Regions from separate parts of the Skermanella mucosa genome, predicted to be linked through region 4. Evidence: riboswitches for the same ligand, from Rfam matches in the RefSeq annotation. Region 4 holds a riboswitch; each other region holds the start of a gene.

Region 1 (4,779 bases), 1.8 Mb from region 4:
GCCGGGCCTGCAGGGCCGAATAGTCCAGCACGTCGTCGACCAGCTGGAACGCGATGCCGAGGTTGAGCCCGTAGGCGAACAGGGCGTCGGCCTCCACCGCCGGGCGCGATGCCACCACCGCGCCGATCTGGCAGGCGGCGGCGAACAGCTCCGCCGTCTTGGCGCGGATGACGTCCAGGTAGGCCTGCTCGCTGGTGCCGGTGTCGTTGGACGTGGTGAGCTGGAGCACCTCGCCCTCCGCGATCACCGCGGATGCGTGGGACAGGATGCGCAGCACCTCCAGCGAGCCGTCCTCGACCATCAGTTGGAAGGAGCGGCTGAACAGGAAGTCCCCGACCAGCACGCTCGCCTTGTTGCCGAACACGGCGTTGGCGGACGCCAGCCCCCGGCGCAGGTCGCTCTCGTCCACCACGTCGTCGTGGAGCAGCGTCGCGGTATGGATGAATTCGACGCAGGCGGCGAGCGCCTGGTGCCGGATCCCGTCATAGCCGCACAGCTTGGCGGAGGCCAGCGTCAAGACCGGGCGAAGGCGTTTGCCGCCCGCCGCGATGATGTATCCGGCGAGCTGGGGGATCAGCTCGACCGGCGACTGCATCCGGTCGATGATCAGGGTGTTGCAGGCCTTGAGGTCGTCGGCGACCAGGTCCGTCAGCTTATCGAGTGCGTTCACGTCGGGGTTTGATCGTTTCAGGCTGAGGTTGGTGACGACCGCCAATTTGGTCTCCAGCATGGCGTGGCAGGGCACGAATCGCTAGCGAGCATAAGGACAGGACTTCGCTGGTCAAGTGCGCTGTCGAAATCGACGCATGCCAGGCCGCGGCGGCATGCCGTTTCCATGCCTCCTCCGGCGTGCTATTCGCTGGGGAGGACAGGTTCGCCGGTCCGTCTGACCGGCCGTCCCGGGGAAGGAATCATGAAGGAACTCCTGCGCACGGTAGATCCGGTGCTGGTCTCGTGGCTGACGGCCCTGCTGGCCGATGCCGGCATAGAGGCGGTCGTCCTCGACACCTATACCAGCATCCTGGAAGGCAGCATCGGCGCGATCCCGCGGCGCCTGATGGTCGCGGAGGAGGATTATGCCGCGGCCCGCAGGATCCTGGAGGAGACGGGCCACCTTGCCCCCGACTGAAGATGCCCCCGGCCGATAACCCCGTCCCCCACCGGACCGCCGACCGGCTGCTGGGCGGCCGGGTCCTCCTGATGCAGCCCGCCCGGGGCTACCGCGCCGCCATCGATCCGGTGCTGCTGGCGGCGGCGACGCCCGCCTCGGCGGGGGAACGGGTGCTCGACGTCGGCGCCGGCGTGGGCGCCGCGACCCTCTGCCTGGCGTCGCGCGTTCCCGGGGCCGACGTAACCGGGCTGGAGCTTCAGCCCGATCTCGCGGCGCTCGGCGCGGAGAACATCCGCGCCAACGGGCTGGAGGACAGGGTCCGCATCCTGGAAGGCGACCTGCTGGCGCCGCCGGAAGGAATCGCCGCCACGGCCTTCGACCGGGTGATGACCAACCCGCCGTTCCAGGAGGCTGGCACCCATACCCCGCCGCCGGACGGGAGCCGCGCGCTGGCACATGGCGAGGGCGCGGCCGACCTGGCGGCCTGGCTGGACTTCTGCGCCCGCCGGGTGAAGCCGCGCGGCACCCTGACCGTCATCCACCGGGCCGACCGGCTGGACGACCTGATCGCCCTGCTGCACGGCCGGTTCGGCGCGATCACCCTGGTTCCGCTGTGGCCCAAGGCGGGCCGGCCGGCCCGGCGCATCCTGGTGACCGCGCGCAAGGGAGCCCGCAGCCCCGCCCGCCTGATGCCCGGCCTGGTGCTTCACGAGGCCGACGGGCGGTTCACCGGGGCGGCGGAGGCGATCCTGCGCGACGGCGCCGCGCTGGATCTTTGAAATCAGGGCGTCCGCCCCATGTTAAGCGGCATGCTGATCCGCCGTATCATGACCGCCCTCGGTCGCAAGCCCGCCCCCACCGTTTCCGTCCTCCGGCTGTCCGGCGTCATCGGCGCCGGCGGGGCGCTCCGCCCGGGAATCACCCTGGCGGCGCTGGCGCCCGCCATCCAGCGCGCCTTCTCCGTTCCCGGCCAGCAGGCCGTGGCGCTCCAGGTCAATTCGCCCGGCGGCTCGCCGGTCCAGTCCGCCCTGGTCGCGGGACGGATCCGCCAGCTGGCCGACGAGAAGAAAGTGCTGGTCTTCGCCTTCGCGGAGGACGTCGCGGCGTCGGGTGGCTATTGGCTGGCCTGCGCCGCCGACGAGATCTATGCCGATCCCAGCTCGATCATCGGCTCGATCGGCGTGGTATCCGCGGGCTTCGGCTTCCAGGACCTGATCGCCCGCTACGGGATCGAGCGGCGGGTGCACACCTCCGGTACCCGCAAGGCCATGCTCGACCCGTTCCAGCCCGAGCGGGACGAGGACATCGTCCGGCTGAAGGCGATCCAGGCGGAGATCCACGACGCCTTCAAGGCGATGGTCCGCGGCCGGCGCGGCGACCGCCTGAAGGGGACCGACGACGACCTGTTCTCGGGGGAGTTCTGGACCGGCGCCAAGGCGCTGGAGCTGGGGCTGGTGGACGGGCTCGGCGACCTGCGCTCGGTCATGCGCGACCGCTTCGGCGAAAAGGTCAACCTGCGGCTGGTCCATGGCGAGCGCCGCTGGTGGCGCGGCCGCGTCCGGACGGAAGCGGCGCTGCCGCTGCTGCCGGCCGGCGTCGCCGACGACCTGGTGTCCGCCGTGATCGGCGCCGCCGAGGAGCGTGCCATGTGGTCCCGCTTCGGCCTGTAGCGCCGGCCCCCGGGCTGGGCGGCTGCCCGATAAGCCTTGCGGTCATACCGGGGCATGCCGCATAGTCGCGGCCCCGGACGAGAGTCCGGAAAATCTGGCTGGGGTGCCGGTCCGTCGATGGGCCGGCTGAGATCATACCCATCGAACCTGTTCGGATAATGCCGACGAAGGGAGCCCCCCATGACGACAGCGCGATCCATTTCCGATATTTCGACCGGCCCGCGGTCCGACCGCCCCTCGGTCGCCATCGTCGGTGCCGGCGTGGTCGGGCTGGGCATCGGCTGGCGCCTTGCCGCCGCCGGGTGCCGGGTCGAGATCTTCGACAAGGGCGAGGCGGGACGCGGCGCCAGCCATGCCGCCGCGGGCATGCTGGCGGCCGGGGTCGAGGTCGAGCCCGGCGAGGAAGGCCAGCTGCCGCTGAACCGGCACAGCCAGGACCTGTGGCCGGGCTTCGCCGAGGAGCTTCAGGCCGCCTCCGGCATCGATGTCGAGTTGCGCACCGAGGGCACCCTGGTGGTGGCCCTGAACGCCGACGACGTCGCCCGGCTGCGCTTCAATTTCGACCTCCAGAAGAGCCTGGGGCTCGGCCATGAGTGGCTGACCGGGGCGGAGGCCAAGCGCCGCGAGCCCTATCTGCACACCGGCACGGCGGCGGCGATCCTGAGCCCGCGCGACCATCAGGTGGAGAACCGCAAGGTCGCCCTGGCGCTCCGCACCGCCTTCGAGCGGGCCGGGGGGCGCCTGCACGAGAACGCTCCGGTCGAGGAAATCCTGGTCGAGGGCGGGCGCGCGGCTGGCTTGCTTGCCGCAGGCGGCCGGCCGCACCGGGCCGACGTGACCGTGCTGGCCGCGGGCGCCTGGTCGCGGGGGATTCCCGGCCTGCCCGACGATGCCCGGCCGCCGGTCCGGCCGGTCAAGGGACAGATGGCGGCCCTGCGGATGGACCCGCGCGAACCGCTGCTCCGCCATGTCGTCTGGACGCCCGGCGTCTATCTGGTGCCGCGCCGCGACGGCCGGCTGGTGATCGGCGCCACCGTGGAGGAGCGCGGATTCGACACCGACTTGACCGCCGGAGGCGTTATGTCCCTGCTCGAGGGTGCCTGGCGGGCGCTGCCGGGGGTCGAGGAACTGCCGATCGACGAGCTCTGGGTGGGCTTCCGCCCCGGCTCGCGCGACGACGCGCCCATCCTGGGGCCCTCGGCGCTGGACGGGCTGGTCCTGGCGACCGGCCACCATCGGAATGGCATCCTGCTGACCCCGGTCACCGCCGACGCCGTCTCCGACTATATCCTGACCGGGCGGATCGCCGAGGTCATCCGCCCGTTCGGCATCGACCGGTTCGTCAAGAAGGTGGCGCCAGGCCGCCCGCAGAGTGGGAAGGAACTTCCATGACCCGACATGTCCCCCCGCATATCCCCCCGCATATCCAGGTGAACGGCCAGCGCGAGCCGCTGGCGGCTCCGACGCTCGACGCCCTGCTGCGCGGGAAGGGGGTGGTTCCCGGAGCCCGCGGCGTCGCCGTCGCGTTGAACGGCGAGGTCGTCCCCGCCGGCCGCTGGGCCGACACGGCATTGGCCGAAGGCGACGACCTGGAGATCGTCCGCCCGTTCTCCGGCGGCTGACGCCGGATACTCCCATACGAAGCCCTGAAAGCACGTCCATGTCCGATTCCTTCGAGATCGCCGGCCGCAGGCTCACCTCCCGCCTGTTCATCGGCACCGCCGGCTACCCGAACCGCCAGGTCATGCTCGACTCCATCACGGCGAGCGGGGCCGAGGTGGTCACCGTGTCGATCCGCCGCATCAGCCTGGAAGGCTATGCCGAGAGCATGGTCGACCTGCTGGGATCCGATTACGTCCTGCTGCCCAACACCGCCGGCTGCTCGACCGCGCGGGAGGCGGTGCTGACCGCCCGCCTCGCCCGAGAGGCGCTGGACACGAATTGGATCAAGCTGGAGGTGATCGGCGACCGAGAGACCCTTCATCCCGACGTGGAGGA
Region 2 (4,779 bases), 910 kb from region 4:
GACGCCGGCGCCGAGGCGGCGATGCCGGCCGCCAGGACCAGCCCCGCCAGCCCGGCCTTCAGGATGGATCGGCGCGATGCTTGGGTACGCATGGGTGTTCAGTCCCTCTCGTCTTCTGGATTTTTGTCCGTTTGCCACGGCAGGGCACGGCGCAGCAGCGCGTCCACCGCGAAATAGAGCGTCACCGCGATGGCCGCCAAGGTCAGCAGGGCCGCGAACATCAGGTCCACCTGCATGCGCCCGTTGGCGTGCAGCATCAGGTATCCGAGTCCGGCCGACGCCCCGACCCATTCGCCGACCACGGCGCCGATCGGCGCCACCGCCGTGGCGACCCGCAGGCCGGAGGCGAAGGCGGGCAATGCTGCCGGCAGGCGGATGCGCAGCAATGTGGTCCAGCGCGACCCGCCCATGGTCCGGGCGAGGTCCAGCCAGCCCGGCTCGGTCCGCCTCAGCCCGTCGAAGAAGGCCGATGTCACCGGGAAATAGATGATCAGGGTCGCCATCGCGACCTTGGACGCCATGCCGTAGCCCAGCCACAGCACCAGCAGCGGCGCCAGCGCGAACACCGGGATCGCCTGGCTGAACACCAGCACCGGCATCAGCCAGCGCCGCGCCGGCCGGAAATAGCTGAGCGTCAGCGCCGTGGCGGCGCCCAGCACGACGCCAAGCGCCAGCCCGCCCAGGATCTCGCCGATCGTGAACAGCGCGTGATAACCGATCAGGCCGGCCCGTTCCCACAGCGCCACCGCCACCCGAGCCGGATCGGGCAGGATGAAGCGCGGCACCCCGGTGCCCCAGACCAGCGCCTGCCACACGGCGATCAGGACCATCACGGTCACGGCGGGCCGGACAATCCGCATCATGACGAGAGCCGCCGCAGCAACTCGGCTTGGCGCGCCAGAAGCGCCGGATCGTCGGCCGGCCGCGGCGGCGCTCCCTCTGGCGAGATCGCCGGCCCGATCTCCGCCGGCTGCCCCGCCATCACGTGGATGCGGTGCCCGATGCGCAGCGCCTCCAGCGGATCGTGGGTGACCAGAAGCACCGTCCTGCCCGCCAGCAGCCCGGCCGCCAGTTCCTGGAGCCTCAGCCGGGTGATCGCGTCCAGGGCCGAGAAAGGCTCGTCCATCAGCACGACCGGCCGGTTCTCCATCAAGGTGCGGGCCAGGGCCACACGCTGCCGCATGCCGCCCGACAGCTCCGCCGGCCGGGCTTGCAGCCGGTCGCCGAGCCCGACCGCGTCGAGCAGCCCGCGCGCCCGGTCCACCAGGGCGGCGCCCACCGCCTCGCCCCGCAGCCTCGGCCCCAGCAATACATTGTCCAGCGCGCCCAGCCAGGGCAGCAGCAGATCCTGCTGAGCCATGTAGGCGACCCGGCCTTCCAGCGGCTTTCCATCCTCCGCGGTCAGCAGCGTCGGCGGCTCCGGATCGGCCAGCCCGGCGATCAGCCGAAGCAGCGTGGTCTTGCCGACGCCGCTGGGTCCCAGCAGGCAGGTGCAGCGGCCGCCTTCCAGCTCGAAATCCAGGCCGTCGAACAGCCGCACGCCGCCATAGGTCAGGCGGGCCCGCTCAATTCTCACGCCGATGCTGGGAAGACGGGCCGACACGGTCGGCCGCACGAGGTCGTGCATGGGTCACTGATCCCTACGCCGGTATCAACCGGATCAGGTTCCAGGGGTCGTCCCGAGTCTTGGGACCTCTCAGCCGACCATCGGCTCCCCCCAGTGAGGTTGGACGGACTATTGCAAGTCCGTGACGCCCTGGCAAGGCGCCGGGATACCGAATACGCAGATAAACGCACGGAGTTGACGAAGCGCGGGGGGCGGCCTAGGTCAGCGTCCATGCTGAACCCGTCCCGCCCCGCCCAGTCCCCGCCGATCGGCCCGCTCTTCATCGGAAGCGAAATCTACCGGGCCTCCACCTACGGCAAGAAGCACCCGCTCGCGATCCCCCGGGTCTCCACCGCGATCGACCTTTCCCGGGCCATGGGGTGGCTGGACCACCGGGCCTATCTGGACAGCCCGAGGGCGACGCCCGACCAACTCGCCCGCTTCCACGACCGCACATATATAGAGACGGTCCGCCGGGCCGAGGCGGAGCAGCGGCTCGATGCCGAGGCGCGCGACCGCTACAATATCGGCCGGCTGGAGAACCCGATCTTCGCCGAGGTCTTCCGCCGCCCCGCCACTGCGTCGGGCGGCTCGATCCTGGCCGGCCGCCTGCTGGCCGAGCACGAGGGCGTGATCTACAACCCGGCCGGCGGCACCCACCACGGCCTGCGCGACCGGGCCAGCGGCTTCTGCTACTTCAACGACCCGGTGCTCGCGATCCTCACCATGCTCGACGGCGGGTTGCGGCGGGTCTACTACGCCGACCTGGACGCCCACCATGGCGACGGGGTGGAGTACGCCTTTGCCGACGACGACCGGGTGCTGACCGTGTCGGTCCATGAGGGCACCCGCTGGCCCTTCACCGGCAAGGTCGGGGACCGGGGCGGCGGCATGGCGCGCAACCTGCCGGTCCCGGTGGAGTTCAATGACTCCGAACTGGACTACATCCTGGAGAACGCCCTGATGCCGCTGGGCCGGAGCTTCGCCCCCGACGCCGTGGTGATCCAGTGCGGCGCAGACGCCCTGGCCGACGACCCCATGAGCCGGCTGGAACTGTCCAACCGCGCGCTGTGGAACGCGGTCCGCTCCCTCGCGACGCTGGCTCCCCGGGTCCTCGTCCTGGGCGGCGGCGGCTACAATCCCTGGTCGGTCGGCCGCTGCTGGACCGGGGTCTGGGCTACCCTCAACGGCATCGACCCCGACGCTCCCGTGACCGAGGACGCGGAGGAGGTGCTGCGCGCGCTGACCTGGACCCGCCGCCAGGGCCAGAACCCGCCGGAACACTGGTTCACCACGATCGCCGACGCCCCGAGGCCCGGCCCGGTGCGCGATGAGGTCCGGCAGGTCGTGGACGCGGTCATGTCGTGACGGTGCAGGATCCTGACGGTGCAGGATTCGCCCAAATGCTTTACATATAGGGCGGGCTCCTGTAGCGACTGGATCATGGCTGCCGCGATCATTCGAACCTTCACCCTCGTCCTGCTGCTGGTTGCGGCCGGCCAGGGGTCCCTGTCCGCCGCGGAGACCTTCCGCACCGACCGCCTGACCATCGAGACCGCGTCGGGCGGCAAGTATCCGTTCTCCGTCGAGATCGCCGAGTCTCCGCGCCAGATGGCGCAGGGCCTGATGTTCCGCGAGACCATGGCGCCCGACGCCGGGATGCTGTTCGTGCTGCCGCAACTCCAGACCATGTCCATGTGGATGAAAAACACCTTCATCCCGCTGGACATGGTGTTTATCGGTCCCGAAGGCCGGATCGTGAATATCCACGAGAACGCGGTGCCCCAGTCGCTGGACACCATCAGTTCCGCGGGGCAGGTCAAGGGCGTGCTGGAGATCAACGGCGGCATGGCCGCCCGGCTGGGCATCCGCGCCGGCGACCGGGTGGTTCACCCGGCCTTTCAGCAGCAATAGCCTTCAGGGGCGCTTGCGCGCCAGCGTCAGGCCGTCGCCCAGCGGCAACAGCACTTGGGTGACCCGCTCGTCGGCATGGACGAAGGCGTTGAAGGCCCGGAACGTCTCGGTCTTCGGCTTGGTCGCTTCCGGATCGGCGACGGTGCCGCGCCAGAGCGTGTTGTCGATGGCGATCACGCCGCCGGGCCGCACCAGGGTCAGCGCCTGCTCGTAGTAGGTCGGGTAAAGCTCCTTGTCCGCGTCGATCAGCGCGAAGTCGAAGCTGCCCGCCGCACCTTCGCCGATCAGGCCCGCCAGCGTCTCGGTCGCCGGGGCCAGCCGCAGGTCGATCTTGTCGGCGACCCCCGCCTCGGCCCAGTAGCGCCGCGCCACGTCGGTCCATTCCACGCTGACGTCGCAGGCGACCACCCGGCCTTCGGGCGGCAGCGCCAGGGCGGCCACCGTCGCGCTGTAGCCGGTGAACACGCCGATATCGAGCGTCCGCCGCGCCCTCAGCAGTTCCAGCACCAGGGTCAGCATCTGCCCTTCCTCGGGTGCTATCTGGTAATAGCCCTGGGTCAGGCTGGCCGTCTCGGCACGGAGCCGGGCGAGCACCGGCGGCTCGCGCAGCGAATTGTCCAGGATGTACCGGTGTATCGCCGGCGGCAGGAACATGGATTGCTGGGTCACTCGGGATCCTCGTGTCGGGTCGATATCCGGGGGGCGATATCCGCGGTCGGTGGCTGGTCGCCGAATGCCACGGCGCCCTGCGTATGTCCATACGACAAAGCTCCGGAACTTTCTTCGGGGGGCTCCGGGGGCAGTGGTTGCTGAGTTTGCCCCGATGATGTATGTCACGCTCTGGCGGAGCGTAGCGCAGCCTGGTAGCGCATCTGCTTTGGGAGCAGAGGGTCCCGAGTTCGAATCTCGGCGCTCCGACCATATGCGAGAAGTCGTGGAGAAGCGAACCATGCAGGTGCGTATCTATCAGCCCAGCAAGTCGACCATGCAGTCCGGTCGCGGTAAGATGGGTGACTGGGTCCTGGAATACGAGATCGCGACCCCCCGGCGTGCCGAGCCCCTGATGGGCTGGATCTCGTCCGGCGACACCCTGAACCAAGTTCGCCTCAAGTTCCCGACCAAGGACGAAGCCGTCGCCTTCGCCGAGCGCAAGGGCTGGGACTACATGGTCCAAGACGCCCACCAGCGCCGGGTCCGCCCGCGCAACTACGCCGACAACTTCCGCCCCGACCGCGTCCGCTGAGGACGCGCGGGGCGCC
Region 3 (4,779 bases), 2.0 Mb from region 4:
GGGGCGCCAGCCGAACAGCTCGACGCCCGGCACGCCGGCTATCCCGTTGGAGCCGCCGGTCAGACCCTGCCACTCCACCGCGGCGAGCAGCACCACCTGCCCGATGCCGAGCGTCGCCAGGGCGAAGTAATGGCTTTCCAGCCGCAGCACCGGCGCCGCGACCGCCAGGGCCAGCAAGGCCGGCGCCAGGATCGAGAGCGGGAAGGTCGCCTCGAAGCCGAGGCCGTACCGGCTGCCCAGGATGCCGGTGGCATAGGCCCCGATTCCATAGAAGGTGCCCTGCGCCAGCGACAGGGCGCCGGCATTGCCGAAGATCATCTGGTAGCCGATCACGGCCAGCGCATAGACCCCGGCCACGGTCAGCACCCGCAAGCCATAGGGATCGGCGACCAGCAGCGCGTAGGCCGCGAGCGCCGCGCCGGCCGCCGCGAGCAGCGGCATGGCGCCTCTTCCGGGAATCATCGTGAACCGGTTCTCAGGCACGGCTGCGGGCCGCCTCGCCGAACAGGCCCTGGGGACGCACCGCCAGGATCGCCAGCAGCGCCAGGTACAGCGCCGCCGTCGCCGCCGAGTAGGACAGGGTGGCGGACACCAGCACCTCGAACGCGGCGATCAGCAGCGCGCCGGCGACGGCGCCCGGGACCGATCCCCAGCCGCCGATGGTCACGGCGATGTAGGCCTTCAGGATCAGCCCGCTGCCCGAGGTCGGCGTCACGAAGAACTGGTTGGACAGCAGCAGCCCGGCGGCGCCCGCCAGGGCGGCGCCCAGCGCGAACGTCGCGGCGACCATGACCGTCACGGGGATGCCGCAGGCCCGCGCCATCTCCGGGTCCTGGGCGGTCGCCCGCAGGCGCCGGCCCAGCTGGGTGCGGGCGAACAGCCAGTGCTGGCCCAGGATCAGCAGGCCGGCCACCGCCACGACCGCGAGCGACTGCTTAGGCACGAGCAGGCCGGCGATCTCCAGCGTTCCGCCCCCGAACAGCGGCGGCGCCGCCTTCGGCTCCGGCCCGAACAGCAGGGTGGCGCCGTTCTGCAGGATGATACCGACCGCGATGGTGCTGATGAAGACGCTGACCGGCGGGCGGTGCCGAAGCGGCAGGTAGGCCAGCAGCGACACCAGCAGCCCCAGCGCCGCCATCAGCGCCGCCACCAGCGGCAGCAGCAGGATGCCGGGAAGGGGGATAAGGCCCGCCAGGGCCACCGCCAGGAATCCGCCGGCCATCACCAGGTCGCCCTGGGCGAAGTTGACGGCCGAGGTCGCGTTCAGCACCAGCACGAAGCCCAGGGCGACCAGCGCATAGGCGGCGCCCAGCGCCACCCCGTTGACCAGAAGCTGAGCGACACCCGTCACGGCGCCACGTCGTAGCGCTTGACCACCGCCGGAACGCGCGACGTCCCGTCGTAGCAGACGATGACGGCGGAATGGGCCATGTTGCCCCGGCCGTCGGAGCGGTAGGTCATGGCGAGCCCGCCGTAGGTCCCCTTGGCCAGCGCGTCGCGCACGGCCTCCGGCGTGTCCGCCCCCTTGGCCGCCGCGTCCAGCACCATGCGGATGCCGTCGTACTGGCCGAGCGCGAAGGCGTCCGGCTCGGTGCCGAAGGCCGCGCGGTACTCGGCGGTGAAGCGTTCCATCTCCGGCGAACCGCCCGACACCGGAGAGGCCGAGGTCTCGGCGCAGACGCCCTTCAGCTCCGTCGGCTCCAGCAGCGCCGCGGTGGAGGGCTGGTGCATCGCCGAGCCGGCGACGATCGGTACGCCGGGGTTCATGGCCGCCGCCTGCCGCACGAACAGCGCCGTCGGGCCGGAATGCAGGTGCAGGACCAGCACGTCGGGGTCGGCCGCCATGGCCTTGGTCAGCACCGGCAGCATGTCGCGGATGCCGGGATCGACGCCTTCCTCGAACACCGGCTCGACGCCCAGCTTGGCGAAGGCGTCGCGCAGGTGCGCCTGGCCGCTCTGGCCATAGGCGGTGGTCTGATAGATCACCGCCGGCCGGCGCTTGCCCAGCTCCTCCGCCACGTAGCGGGCATGGGCGGTCTTGGTGACCCCGTCGCCGGGGAAGAAGCGGAAGACCCAAGGGTTGCCGCGCTCCGTGATCGACGCCGTGCCGGACACCGTGACCAGGGGAATGCCGTACTCGTCGGCGAGCGGCAGCATGGCGAGCATCTGGGTGCCCAGCATGCTGGCGGCGACCGCGGTCGGCGCGCCGCGCCCGGCCGCCCGGACCAGCGCGGTCACCGCGCCTTCGGGGGAGGTGCCGGTATCGATCACCTCCGACCGCACCGAGAGTCCTTCGGGGGCGTGGCGGATCGCCAGGACGGCGCCGTTGCGCTGGCTGGTGCCCTCCAGCGCCAGGAAGCCGGTGACCGGCACCAGCACCGGAATATCCAGGTCTGCCGCGGCGGCGGGCCCAGTGGCGGGACCGGCGGCGGACGACAGGGCGGCGGCGAACGCGGCGGCGAACAGTGTGGACTTCCGGGCGGGCATCGTCGGTTCCCTTCCTCCTTGCGAAGCGGAAACCTGTGAGTGCCGCGATTTGCTCTTGGTCGGTCCCACGGGCTCCCTTCGCTGGCATGATCCAGATCAGGTTCTATGGGTATGATCTCAGCACGGGCGGATCGGCCCGGCACCCCAGCCTTCGTGACGCGACAGTGACAGTCCGGCTTGGCCCCGTCAAGGCTCGGCCAGCCCTATCCGAAGGAGATCGCTCGGCCGTTTGATCTAATACTTTTGACGTAGATCATTGCCGCTGCAACCCTGGCGCCCGATTGTCCGCGATTGCAACTGGGGGGATGACCAATGAACACTCGCGAGCTGTCCGACGCGCGGGCTCAGCCCGACGCGGCCCCGTCCCATGGCACGTCGGTCGAGCTGGCGCTCTGGCGGATCGACGGTGCCACGCAGCGCTCGCTCCGGCAGCTCGGCCCCCATGTCAACGCCGACCTGGACGGCATCCTCACCGATTTCTACGGCTTCCTGAAGCGCTTTCCCGAGACGGCGGAGCTGATCGCGGCGGAGGGCATGGTCACCCGCCTGATCTGCGCCCAGCAGGACCATTGGCACAAGCTGTTCGTCGAGGGCATCGACGCCGGGTACGTGGAGCGGGTTCAGCGGATCGGGTCGGCCCACCACCGGGTCGGGCTGAAGCCGCGGTTCTACCTCTCGGCCTATTCCTTCATCCTGGAGCGGCTGGTCCGCTCGGTGATCGAGCGCAACCGCTGGAGCCGGCACGCCGCGGCCGACCAGGCGGCGACGCTGATCCGCACCCTCCTGATGGAGGCGGAGCTGGCGCTCTCCGTCTATACCCACACGACGACCGAGCAGCACGTGACCGACGAGCTGCTCGACCTCGCCGACACCTTCGAGCAGGAGCTGGACGACGCGGTCCAGCTGGTCCGCCGCAAGGCGGAGGCGATGGAGAGGGCCTCGACCGAGGTGCTGGGCGCCGCCCGCATGGTCAGCGAGGACGGCGGCCACGTCGCCGAGGCGTCCCACGAGGCCGACGTCAATGCCCAGACCATCGCCGCCGCCACCCAGGAGCTTTCCGCTTCCATCGCCGAGATCTCGCGTCAGGTGGACCGCTCGACCGGGGCCGCCCAAGACGCCACTATCCGGTCCCAGGCCGCCCGCGACATCGCCAACAACCTGACCGACGTGTCCGACAGGATCGGCTCGATCGCCTCGCTGATCGAGAAGATCGCCAAGGAAACCCGCCTGCTCGCGCTCAACGCCAGCATCGAGGCGGCGCGCGCCGGCGAGGCAGGGCGCGGCTTCTCCGTCGTCGCGAACGAGGTCAAGCTGCTGGCCGACCAGACGAACCATGCCACGTGCAATATCCGGTCCGAGATCCAGTCCATGCAGAAGGCCATCGGCGACACGGTCAGCGCGATCGCCGACGTGGCCGGCCGGGTCGAGCTGGTCAACGACACCATCACCGCCATCGCCTCCGCCGTGGTCGAGCAGGACGCTGTCACCCAGGACATCGCCCAGACCGTGACCCAGACGGCCGACAGCGTGCGCCGGGTGCACGAGCGGATCGGCAGCGTCGCCACCCAGGCGGGACTGACCACAACGGTATCGACCCAGCTGCGCAACAACACGACCGAACTGGTCGAGCAGGTCGTCAACATCGAGAAGCGGGTGATCTCCAGCCTGCGCAACTCCCGCTTCGCCGAGCGCCGGCGCGCGATGCGCGTCACCGTGGACATAAAGACCGAATGCCGGATCGACGGGCGGACGGTGCCGGCCTGCGTCGAGAACATCTCCAGCGGCGGCGCCCAGGTCCGCCTGGCCGCCGGGACCGCCGCGCAGGGGAGCCTCGTCTCCTTCGACCTGCCGGGCATCGGCGAGGTCGCGGCCAAGGCGACGACCATCGAGGGGGAAGTGCTCCATGTCCATTTCGAGGACCTCGACCCTGCCGTCCAGGCCGCGCTGGCCGAGGCGCTGGACCGCTGGCACCGGGGCGACGAGGCGCTGATCCAGACCGTGCAGGCGGCGGCGCGCCAGATCTCCGGCCTGTTCGACGACACCATCGACGAGGGTGGCATCAGCGCCGCGGCGATGTTCTCCACCGCCTACCAGCCGATCCCCGGGACCGATCCCCAGCAGTACCTGACCGCCTACACCGACCTGTGCGACCGCCTGCTGCCGCCGATCCAGGAAGCTGTGCTCCAGAAGGAGACGCGGATCGATTTCTGCGTCGCGGTGGACCGCAACGGCTATCTGCCGACCCACAACCTCAAATATTCGCAGCCCCAGCGGCCGGGCGAGCCGGCCTGG
Region 4 (4,779 bases):
AGCGCCCCTACAAGGAGGCCTGGACCCTCCAGGACACGATCGATCATCTGAAATCCCAGAGCGGCACCCACTTCGACCCTCTGGTGGTCGACGCCTTCCTGACGATCCTGGACCGCGGACTGGACGAGGGGGGACTCGGCTGAGGCAGGTACCCTGTGCGGAGGGGCGGCGTCCCGCCGCCCGATCTGCGCGGAATGCGCAGCCGGTCGTCAAACTCCGGTGGGTTGGTCGAGCATCCCGCCCATGACGTCCGCCGGGACCGGCCGGCTGTAATGATAACCCTGGCCGAACGTGCATCCCAGATCCCGAAGCGGCTGGATCAGGTCGGCCGTCTCGACGCCTTCCGCCACCACCTCCATGCCCATGCGGCGGGCCAGTGTGATGATGGTTTCGACGATGTGATGGGTGCGTCCCTGTTCGCCCAACGCCCGGACGAACGACTGGTCGATCTTCAGCACGTCGAACGGAAACTTGTGCAGGTAGGAGAGGCTGGAGTAGCCGGTCCCGAAATCGTCGAGCGCCAGGGTCACGCCGAGGTCCTTGATCCTGCACATGACCTCGTAGGCCTGGTGCGGATCGTGGACCAGCGCCGTCTCGGTCAATTCGACCTTCAGCCGCTCGGCGGGAAAACCGGTCATCTCCAACCGCTTCGCCAAACCCTCCACCACGTCCATATCCGTGAAATGCTGCGACGACAGGTTGACGCTCAGGAAGGGCAGGGGGCGGTCGCCGGCGGTCCGGCGCAGCAACGCGCAGGCATCCGCCATGATGGTCAGATCGATCTGCCGGATCAGGCCGCTCTTCTCGCTCAGGTCGATGAACTCGCACGGCGGCACCAAGCCGCGGTCGGGATGCCGCCAACGGGCGAGGGCCTCGAACCCGGCGAGTTCGCCGCCCGCGATCGTCACGATCGGCTGGAAGAACGGCTCGAACTCCCCGGCGCCGAGGCCCCGTTCCAGGTCGTATTCGCGGTGGATCCAGTTCAGCGCCGACTCGCCGCGCTCCGTGCCGCCGGTGGGAGCCGATACCACCAGGTGATTCGCCGTCCCCCGGTCCCGGCCCGGCAGGTCGTTGAGAAGGCCGATCTGCGCCTGCCTGAACCGGCTGATCAGGCTGCCGAGCAACTGCCCGACGATCGGCTCGACTTCCTGAATGCGTCGCTTAAGCTGGTCCCGCCGGATGATCAGCACCTCCGTCTCTTCCGTCGCCCGGGCGGCGGCCGACCGGACGCTGTCGTCAAGCACCGCCATCTCGCCGAAGATCTCGCCCCGGCCGAGCGTCGCCAGCGTGATGTGGGTCTGGTCCCTGGTGGCGCAGATCTCGACCTGTCCCCGCTCGACGATATAGGCGCAGTCGGCCGGCTGTCCCTCGAAGAAGATCGTTGCACCTGGTCGAAACGTCTTGCGGATCAAGGGAGGGTCTCCACGAAGGGCCGCCGGCTGCCGAACCGAAACGAACCATTTTCAGGAAAATACGGCTTAATCCAGTTTTTGTAAAGGCAAGCCATGCCGGTCAAATAATCCGATCGACCGAAACCGATCGTTTGCAAGCCAAGCGGAGTGTTCCATTCGTAACAACGTGAGAACGCCGCTTCATGCCTTGGATTTCTCTTATGCAATATACATATCAGCGCACGTACCCAGAGTAAGCGTGCTTGCATGTTGGTTAGACCCGCTTTGATAAGTAACCTCTATCAGGGAGCTGACGATGGCCGCGATCGAAAGCCTTAAAGCGATTCTCGACAAGACCTATGAGGGTATGACGCCGAAGCAGCTGATGGCCCAATCCCCAGCCGCCCTTGCGGGCGTCACCGAGAGCGACGCCCTTAAACTCAAGGAAGCCTTCGGTATCGACACGATCGAGGAATTGGCGACGTGCAAATACTTCCTGTGGGCCCAGGCGCTCCACGTCCTGGCTAAAACCGAGAAGTAAGCGTTATCCCGCCATGGCCGGGTAGGACGCCGGGGCGGGGTCCGCCGCCGGACCGGCTGCCATGGCATGGCCATGGTGTCTGAAGATTGGATGACGGTTTCAGATTTGTAATATTGGTTCGGAAGAAAATGGTGGCATTCCGCCTATTGCCGGTTTTATCTCTCCTGGTCGCACATCCCCGTAGGAAGCCAGGAAATGCCGTCCACACCCAGAAGGCCCGACACACCTAACCGGCTGCCGGCGCTTCCGCCCGGAGTGGCATCGCCCTTCCACTATGCTTCGCTGTCCAGCTGCATGGTCCATTACCTTGTCGATCCCGTCAGGGTGATGGATCTTTTCAAGGGGAGCGGGCTGCGGCCCGCCATTTTCGGCGACGGCGCCTCGGTCAGCTACGGCTTCCATGTCCATAGCGCTTTCCGATCGGCCGGGCTGAACCTGCCGCCCGAGCAATGGTCACCGTCGGCGGCCGGGATCGTCCAGGAGCTGGAACTGAGCATCGTGGCCTGTCCGGAAGGTCGCGGGGACGAGATTCCGGACATCACCTTCGATCAGTGGCTGATGGGCGACGAGCAGACGAAGCTGCTTGGAAACCACCGCCTGTTCATGCCGTGCGATGATCCGGCAGCCGTCGCGGTCGGCAGGGAGCTGTTCGGCGATCCGGTTTTCAAGACCGGCTTCCTGGTCAACCTGCCGGCGCCGAACCCGGTCCGCGACGGCATGGCCGCGGCCGCCGAGATTGAGTGGATGCAGACCTGGGGGTTCCGGGTCAACGATCCCGACGACCCGGCCGAGTTCATCTTCACCGCTCTGATCGACACCACCGGCTTGGCCCCGCTTCCCGGCATGATTTCCCCCGTCAGCCGGTACGGGGTGTCCGCGGCCGGCCCCGTCGGCTGCCGCTGGAGCGTCACCCGGCCGTTCGACACCTTTTTCATCGCCGACGCCGGACCGGCGGATCGGGTCCGGCTGACATACGGCGCCAGCCCCCATCCGATGGGCATCGTCATGCGGGACCTTTTGGAGGGAACCCCGGCCTACGCGATCCAGACCTTCCAGTCCGACCCGGTGGCAGTCCGGAACCGGCCCTATTTCCTGAAGCCCGTCTGAGGAAGTCCCTCTGTGGACGTGAGGCTCGACCTTTCCGCGATTGGCGGCTTGACAAGCGGCAGGGATGCCGTGAGGATCGGCGTATTCCCAGGGGAGCCCCGATAGGGGGCTGAGATTCCGTCGGCCTAACGGCAACGCGGAGACCCTTTGAACCTGATCCGGGTCGTGCCGGCGTAGGAAGGGGAGAGGGCGAGGGTTGCGCCGTCGCATCCACGCCGGTTCTCATCAGCTCCATCGCTGCATTCCGGATCTCCGCTCGCATTCGAAGCAGGAGATCACGATGCCGAAAGACAACAATCCCACCTTCACCGTTTCCACCGGGCCGCTGCCCGCGTCGCGCAAGGTCCATGTTCAGGGCACGCTGTACCCGGACCTGCGGGTGGCGCTCCGCGAGGTTGACCTGGAGCCCGCGAGCGGCGAGCCGCCGGTCCGGGTCTATGACAGCTCAGGCCCTTACAGCGACCCGGCCGCTGAAATCGACATCGCCCGCGGCCTGCCCGCGCTGCGCGCCGGCTGGATCGCGGTCCGCGGCGATACCGAAGCCTATGACGGCCGGCCGATCAGGCCGGAGGACAACGGACTGCGCCAGGGCCAGCGCAGCAACCTTGAGGAGTTCTCCGGCCCCGCCCGCAGGCCGCTGCGGGCACGGGCCGGTGCCGCCGTGACCCAGATGGCCTACGCGCGGCGCGGCCTCGTCACGCCGGAAATGGAGTATGTGGCGATCCGCGAGAACCTCGGCCGGCAGGCGGCGCTCGAAGCGGTGCGCGACGGCCGGTCCTTCGGCGCCGCGATCCCGGACCATGTCACTCCCGAGTTCGTGCGCGACGAGGTGGCGAAAGGCAGGGCGATCATCCCGGCCAACATCAACCACCCGGAGATCGAGCCGATGATCATCGGCCGCAATTTCCTGGTCAAGATCAACGCCAATATCGGCAATTCCGCCGTCGCCTCCTCCGTGGCGGAGGAAGTCGAGAAGATGGTCTGGGCGACCCGCTGGGGGGCCGACACCGTGATGGACCTCTCGACCGGCGCCAATATCCACACCACCCGCGAGTGGATCATCCGCAATGCCGCCGTGCCGATCGGCACCGTCCCGATCTACCAGGCCCTGGAAAAGGTCGGCGGCCGGGCCGAGGAGCTGACCTGGGACATCTACCGCGACACCTTGATCGAGCAGGCGGAGCAGGGCGTCGACTACTTCACCATCCATGCCGGCGTCCGGCTCGCCCATATCCCCCTGACCGCGCGGCGGGTGACCGGCATCGTGTCGCGCGGCGGCTCGATCCTCGCCAAATGGTGCCTGGCGCACCATCGGGAGAACTTCCTCTACACCCGGTTCGATGAGATCTGCGAGATCATGCGGGCCTACGACATAAGCTTCTCGCTGGGCGACGGGCTGCGTCCGGGCTCCATCGCCGATGCCAACGACGCGGCGCAGTTCGCCGAGCTGGAGACGCTGGGGGAATTGACGCAGGTCGCCTGGAAGCATGACGTGCAGGTCATGGTCGAGGGTCCGGGCCACGTGCCGATGCACAAGATCAAGGAGAACATGGACCGGCAGCTCGACGTCTGCCGCGAGGCGCCCTTCTACACGCTCGGCCCGCTGACCACCGACATAGCGCCCGGTTACGACCACATCACCAGCGGCATCGGCGCCGCCATGATCGGCTGGTTCGGCACGGCGATGCTGTGCTACGTGACGCCGAAGGAGCATCTGGGCCTGCCCGACCGCGACGACGT

What was found. Region 4 has a riboswitch for thiamine pyrophosphate ahead of thiC (phosphomethylpyrimidine synthase ThiC). Riboswitches for the same ligand answer to the same signal wherever they lie in the genome.
Region 1: another riboswitch for thiamine pyrophosphate. It lies ahead of thiO (glycine oxidase ThiO); the one in region 4 lies ahead of thiC (phosphomethylpyrimidine synthase ThiC).
Region 2: another riboswitch for thiamine pyrophosphate. It lies ahead of JL100_RS06900 (ABC transporter ATP-binding protein); the one in region 4 lies ahead of thiC (phosphomethylpyrimidine synthase ThiC).
Region 3: another riboswitch for thiamine pyrophosphate. It lies ahead of JL100_RS02180 (ABC transporter substrate-binding protein); the one in region 4 lies ahead of thiC (phosphomethylpyrimidine synthase ThiC).

The regions. Positions count from the first base shown of each region.
Region 1 is NZ_CP086106.1:580,449-585,227, reverse strand. It holds gene JL100_RS02680 (polyprenyl synthetase family protein) at 1-715, opposite strand, end outside; gene JL100_RS02675 (putative signal transducing protein) at 914-1,129, shown strand; gene JL100_RS02670 (tRNA1(Val) (adenine(37)-N6)-methyltransferase) at 1,132-1,890, shown strand; gene JL100_RS02665 (S49 family peptidase) at 1,939-2,781, shown strand; TPP riboswitch at 2,871-2,971, shown strand; gene thiO (glycine oxidase ThiO) at 2,962-4,173, shown strand; gene thiS (sulfur carrier protein ThiS) at 4,170-4,403, shown strand; gene thiG (thiazole synthase) at 4,442-4,779, shown strand, end outside.
Region 2 is NZ_CP086106.1:1,511,578-1,516,356, forward strand. It holds gene JL100_RS06890 (ABC transporter substrate-binding protein) at 1-92, opposite strand, end outside; gene JL100_RS06895 (ABC transporter permease) at 99-860, opposite strand; gene JL100_RS06900 (ABC transporter ATP-binding protein) at 860-1,627, opposite strand; TPP riboswitch at 1,620-1,728, opposite strand; gene JL100_RS06905 (acetoin utilization protein AcuC) at 1,838-2,974, shown strand; gene JL100_RS06910 (DUF192 domain-containing protein) at 3,050-3,520, shown strand; gene JL100_RS06915 (class I SAM-dependent methyltransferase) at 3,524-4,189, opposite strand; tRNA gene JL100_RS06920 (tRNA-Pro) at 4,365-4,441, shown strand; gene JL100_RS06925 (ETC complex I subunit) at 4,470-4,763, shown strand.
Region 3 is NZ_CP086106.1:470,250-475,028, forward strand. It holds gene JL100_RS02170 (branched-chain amino acid ABC transporter ATP-binding protein/permease) at 1-441, opposite strand, end outside; gene JL100_RS02175 (branched-chain amino acid ABC transporter permease) at 476-1,351, opposite strand; gene JL100_RS02180 (ABC transporter substrate-binding protein) at 1,348-2,487, opposite strand; TPP riboswitch at 2,544-2,644, opposite strand; gene JL100_RS02185 (methyl-accepting chemotaxis protein) at 2,800-4,779, shown strand, end outside.
Region 4 is NZ_CP086106.1:2,426,395-2,431,173, forward strand. It holds gene JL100_RS10940 (response regulator) at 1-143, shown strand, start outside; gene JL100_RS10945 (EAL domain-containing protein) at 210-1,412, opposite strand; gene JL100_RS10950 (hypothetical protein) at 1,708-1,932, shown strand; gene JL100_RS10955 (hypothetical protein) at 2,128-3,039, shown strand; TPP riboswitch at 3,119-3,236, shown strand; gene thiC (phosphomethylpyrimidine synthase ThiC) at 3,320-4,779, shown strand, end outside.